2 linked regions of the Paraglaciecola sp. L3A3 genome follow. The protein of the gene in region 1 interacts with the protein of each later gene in a pairwise test. Links are inferred from orthologs where the notes say so. Each region holds a gene or a part of one and is shown in the gene's direction. Other genes may lie near its edges.

Region 1 (3,158 bases):
GGGTCAGTTTTATTTTTTTCAGTGCATGGCTGACTGCTTCAAAATCTTTTATTTCACGTTCTGCAAAAGCATTGCCAGAGATCGGTTCGCAAGCAAACCCTTGTAAACTAAATTTGTCACCAGATTTTTCTAAAACAACAGCTTTAATAAAGCGTGTGCCTATGTCTAGGCCAATCATCTGCTGTGTTTTAGAGCCAAATAAGTTCATTAATTGTTCTGCTTTTAGTTAAGTAAAATAAATCCACAACGCCATTATTCACTATATTTTTGTATTTTATGGTTCTAATAAGCGTACATAGGTATAAAATGTAGATCATTTATTCAAAGTTGCCTTGGTATTATTTGTCTGTGAAGTATCTTAAACCCGCTTTAATCGGCTTAATCGCTCTGTTTTTATTAAGTATAGTTGTCATTTTAGGTACTTATTTTTATATCAAATCTGATTTGCCGAGTGTCGATGTCCTCAAGGATGTGCGATTACAAACCCCTATGCGCATTTATTCGCAAGATGGCAAGCTCATTTCTCAATATGGTGTAAAAAGGCGTATTCCTTTAACACTCGAACAAATCCCAGATGCTTTAGAGCATGCAGTTATCGCTACCGAAGACAGTCGGTTTTATTCTCATCCAGGTGTTGATCCTATCGGCATGTTGCGGGCTTTTGTTAGTTTAGTGACTACGGGTGAGAAAGCTCAAGGTGGTAGTACATTAACCATGCAATTGGCGAGAGGTTTTTTTCTGACTCGAGAAAAGAAATTTATTCGAAAGATCCGAGAAATCATTATTGCTTGGCATATGGAACAGTTGTTAACTAAAGAAGAGATCTTAGAGTTATATTTAAATAAAGTTGAACTTGGTCATAGAGCTTTTGGTTTTGGTGCGGCAGCTCGCGTTTATTACGGTAAAGATTTAAACGAATTGACCTTAGCACAAATTGCTACTATCGCTGGTTTACCTCAAGCTCCTTCAGTATTAAACCCTATAAGTCGACCAGAACGTTCTATTGAGAGAAGAAGAATTGTTTTATTAAGAATGTTAGATGAAGGGTATATCAACCAGCAACAATTTGAACAAGCTGCAAATGCCCCTGTGAGCGCAGTAAAACATGGCGCAGAAATAGACCTTGATGCACCGTATTTAGCAGATATTATTTATAATCAAATGATTGATTTGTATGGGAAAGAAGAAGCTGAAACGGGAGGTTACCAAGTCTATGCAACTGTTAGTTCTGATATGCAGCGAGCGGCTCAAGCGGCGGTGCGTAGAAACCTTCATGATTATGATGAAAGACATGGATATCATGGTCCAGAGCGGCAGTTATGGGAAAAGGCGAGCGGCAGTGATAGTGCATTAGATGAACCATTAGCAGCAGAACAAACACCGCCTATGTCAGAGCAAGAAATGTTGGAAGTGTTACAAAATCATCCAACGTTTGAACCTTTAATACCGGCAATAGTGGTTAAAGTGAATGAAAAAGATATCTTAACTTTCAATCGAGACGGTCAATACAGAATTATTGACTGGGAAGGGTTAGATTGGGCCAGACCCTTTATCAATGACTCAAAACAAGGGGCTGCGCCGAAAGTTGCCGCTGATATTTTACAAGAAGGGGCGCTTATTCTTCTGCGACAACGCCCTGAAGATGGGCATTGGCAGCTCAGTCAATTTCCCCAAGCGAGTAGTGCATTTGTTGCTTTGAATCCTAAAAATGGTGCAGTAGATGCTGTGATTGGCGGTTATAGTTTTTATCAAAGCCAATTTAACCGAGCCACTCAAGCGAAAAGACAAGTGGGTTCAAATATTAAACCTTTTATTTATTCTTCCGCTTTGGCCAACGGTTATAACTTAGCCAGTATAATTAATGATGCACCTATTACTCAATGGCAAGCTGGCTCGGGCACAGCTTGGCGACCTGAAAACTCACCGGCAGAGTATGATGGGCCAATAAGAATGCGGGTGGCTTTGAGTAAATCTAAAAACGTCGTCTCTGTTAGATTATTACGAGCGGTTGGTCTAGACAATGTGACCGAATATTTGTCTCGTTTTGGTTTTGATAAAGATGATATTCCTAAAGATGAAACGGTATCTCTAGGTTCAGGATCACATACACCGCTAGAAGTGGCTACTGCTATGGCAGTGATTGCTAATGGCGGGTTTTTAATTAACCCGCATTTTATTCAGAGAATTGAAGACGAATATGGCCAATCTTTATGGCAAGCTGATCCGGTGCAGGCTTGTGACCCTTGTCAAGTTGCAGACAAACCAGTTAAGCCAATCGATCCAGATGATATTGAGGCTTTATTAGCGGCAGAGTTTAATTCGCAACCTGAAAAAGCGCAGTCTACTATACGGCAAGCTCCGAGAGTTATTACTGCAGAAAATGCATTTCTAGTGGCTGAAATGATGCGCTCTGCAGTACAAATTAATGGTCATTGGAATAACCGTGGAACAGGTTGGAGAACCGCATTATTACTTAAAAGAAACGATGTGGCGGGTAAAACCGGTACCACTAATGATGTGCGAGATACTTGGTTTAGTGGGTTTACCCCAGATTTAGTGGCGACAGCTTGGGTTGGGTTTGATGATAACAATCGTAAATTGGGACGCACCACACCCAATCAAAACTTGGTAAATAAAAATCCAACTAAGTTCAATTATATTGGTAATGCCATGATTGGTAGTGAAGCAGGTGCTATTGCTGCCCAGCCTGCTTGGATAAGGTTTATGCAATTTGCTCTTGCAGGTGAACCTAATCATGAATTGCCCATGCCTACTAATATTATTACCTTACGTATCGATAAAAACACAGGTAAGTTAACCAATAGAACAGACAGTACTTCTATGTTTGAATATTTTAGTGAAAATTCACAACCGTCACTTTACGTAGCTGAAGATGAAATTATTGAAACAAGCGATGAAGGTGAACTAAATAATCAGCAATTGGAAGATATTTTCTAAGATCCTCTGGTCTTAGTCACAACAAATATATTACATAAAGGATAGAGTTTACATGAGTAACCCCTTAGTAAAAAATGCGTTATATATTCCCCACTCAGGGCCGTCTTTATTAGAAACGCCTTTACTAAATAAGGGCAGCGCATTTAGTGCAAAAGAGCGTGTTGCGTTTAACTTAACAGGTTTGATCCCGCCTCGTTATG
Region 2 (2,869 bases), 2.6 Mb from region 1 along the record:
GCGTTTCCCCAATGACATGCCACTATACTTGACAGAAATCCCTGCCGGTAAACGCGGTAAAAATGCAGACATCAAACGTATCCTACAAAAAGAAGGTGAATTAACCCTAGCTGCCATTCCTAAAGGTAATAGAATTGTCACCTTAGAGGTAACAGGTGCGCCTTGGGATACACCTAAATTAGCTAAAACCATGGAATCTTGGCAAATGGATGGCCGTGACGTAAGCCTGTTAATTGGCGGGCCAGAAGGTCTTGCTCCTGATTGTATAAAATATTCTGAACAAAAATGGTCTTTGTCTAGTCTAACCCTTCCGCACCCTTTGGTGCGTGTCATAGTGGCAGAAAGCCTTTATCGGGCATGGTCAATAAATAATAATCACCCCTACCACAGAGAATAGTTTTGCCATCACCTAGAATACTGATAAAAGATCATACTGCCGAAGCAAATTTGTTTGCTCGACGTGCTGTTATCGGTTTATTAAGTGTGTTTTTCATGATCGCTATGGTGTTAAGTAATTTATATTATTTACAAGTCACTAAGTACGAAGACTACCAAACCCGCTCTAATGGAAATAGAATAAAAGTATTACCTGTGGCGCCCAACCGTGGATTGATTTATGACAGAAACGGCGTTTTATTGGCTGAAAACCGACCAGTCTTCAGCCTACAAGTCGTGCCTGAAGAAATTACTGATCTTGAAAAAACTCTAAAAGAGCTGCAAAAGTTATTATCCCTAGATGCAGACGATATAGAAGATTTTCACAAAGACCGAAAACGTATCCGCCGTTTTAAACCTGTTACTTTACTCAATAGATTAAACCAACAAGAAGTCGCATTATTTTCTGCCAACCAGCATAAATTTCCAGGTGTATCAGTAGAAGCTCGATTAGCTCGTTATTATCCCTATAAAGCAGCTTTGACTCATGTATTAGGGTATGTGGCAAAAATTGATAAAAAAGATTTACAAAAATTAACTGAAGCAGGCTTTGAAGCAAACTATGCCGCCACCTATGACATAGGAAAACGCGGTATAGAGAAATATCATGAAGAACTGCTACATGGCTCGGTTGGTTATCAAGAAGTAGAAGTAAACAGCCAAGGTAGAATCATCCGTACTCTAAATTTTAGCCCGCCTACTCCAGGACAAGACATAGTGCTAAACATTGATGTTGAGTTACAGCTAGAAGCTGAAAAACAATTTGCCGGAAAGCGCGGTACAGTTGTCGCAATGGATCCCAATGATGGCGGAATTTTGGCCCTTTATAGTAGCCCAAGTTATGATCCCAATTTATTTGTACATGGTATCAGCAGCAAAAATTACAAAAAGCTCCTAGTATCTTCTCGTCCTTTATTTAATAGGGCGACACAAGGACAATACCCGCCAGCATCCACGGTGAAACCACTATTAGCTCTAGTCGGATTAGAAGAAAAAGTAATTACTCCTGAATCCCGTATCTACGATAATGGAAAATTTAATTTGAAAAATGTCACTCGAACCTGGCGAGACCATAATATATGGGGTCACGGCTGGGTTGATGTAACTAGAGCCATTGAAGTGTCTTGTGATATTTTCTTTTATGATATGGCTTATAAATTAGGCATAGACCGCATCAGCGAAGGCATGTATAAATTTGGTTTTGGTGATTATACAGGTATAGATTTGCATGAAGAAGCCGATGGATTTATGCCCAATCGAGGTTCTGTTCGTGCTCAATATAATCGGGCTTGGTATCATGGCGATACCATAAACCTAGGCATAGGACAGAGTTATTGGACGGTTACCCCAGTCCAGCAAGTCCAAGCCCTTTCTACTTTAGTAAACAAAGGGAAACGTATCATTCCACAAGTGATCAGAGGCAAAATGGTAGACAAAAAAATCATCCAACAACCGATAAAAGAACGTCGCCCCATTGATATAAAAAATGAATATAATTGGGATGTAGTGTTGGACGCTATGTATGGCACAGTCAACAGAAAAGGCTCTGCTCGTAAAGCATTTGTTGGTGCTCATTATATATCTGCAGGAAAAACGGGGACCGCACAATTAGTGACCATAGCTCAAGATGAAAAGTATGATGCATCAAAATTATCAAAAGAAAATCATGACAATGCTATGTATGTGGGATATGCCCCCTACGACAAACCTCAAATGACTATATCAATAGTTTTAGAAAATGCCGGGCATGGTGGAGCTGAAGCAGCCCCTATAGCACGAAAAATTATGGACAACTTTTTTAAAGACCAAACCTTTCCTGAACATGAAGTGATTGAATCTTTAGAGCAAAAATTGACAACTGAATCATCACGTTCTCCTACTGAGACATCTCATGCTTCGCACTAAACTCAATCCTAATTCCCGTTCATTTTTAAATAAAATTCACTGTGATGGCCCATTACTTTTAGGCTTAATTGTATTAATGGCTGTAGGCCTAGTTACCATCTACTCAGCCGGCGGGCAAGATATGCAACTCATTCAAAGACAAGTCATTAGACTTGCAGTTGCTATGGGCGTGATGTTGGCTATTGCACAAGTTCCAACACTTACCTATCAGAAGTTATCTATCTATTTTTACATTATCGGTGTGGCTATGTTGGTCGCTGTATTAGTTGTAGGAGTATCAAGTAAAGGTGCACAACGTTGGTTAGATTTAGTATTTTTCCGTTTTCAACCCTCCGAGATCATGAAGTTAGCCGTACCTATGATGGTGGCTTGGTATATAAGTAGATATAATTTACCGCCAAAACTTAGACATATATTAGCCGGATTCGGTTTGGTAATCGTACCGACCTTATTGATAGCTAAACAACCCGATTTAGGCACATCTTTATTGATTGCAAGTTCGGGTGTTTTTGCGTTGTTTTTAGCCGGC

What was found. Proteins that work in one complex are often made in the same cells at the same time.
Region 2: the proteins of GQR87_RS18915 (region 1) and mrdA interact in binary tests that used the Escherichia coli proteins (3 or more experiments, as listed by UniProt). The link is inferred for Paraglaciecola sp. L3A3 from one-to-one orthologs.

The regions. Positions count from the first base shown.
Region 1 is NZ_CP047023.1:4,592,285-4,595,442, reverse strand. It holds GQR87_RS18915 (penicillin-binding protein 1A), read left to right. Parts: upstream 1-348; coding sequence 349-2,958; downstream 2,959-3,158. Other genes in the region: GQR87_RS18910 (NAD-dependent malic enzyme), read left to right, coding at 3,011-3,158; pilM (type IV pilus biogenesis protein PilM), read right to left, coding at 1-208. UniProt on the Escherichia coli protein: Cell wall formation. Synthesis of cross-linked peptidoglycan from the lipid intermediates.
Region 2 is NZ_CP047023.1:2,038,696-2,041,564, reverse strand. It holds mrdA (penicillin-binding protein 2), read left to right. Parts: upstream 1-399; coding sequence 400-2,340; downstream 2,341-2,869. Other genes in the region: rodA (rod shape-determining protein RodA), read left to right, coding at 2,327-2,869; rlmH (23S rRNA (pseudouridine(1915)-N(3))-methyltransferase RlmH), read left to right, coding at 1-397. UniProt on the Escherichia coli protein: Catalyzes cross-linking of the peptidoglycan cell wall. Responsible for the determination of the rod shape of the cell. Is probably required for lateral peptidoglycan synthesis and maintenance of the correct diameter during lateral and centripetal growth.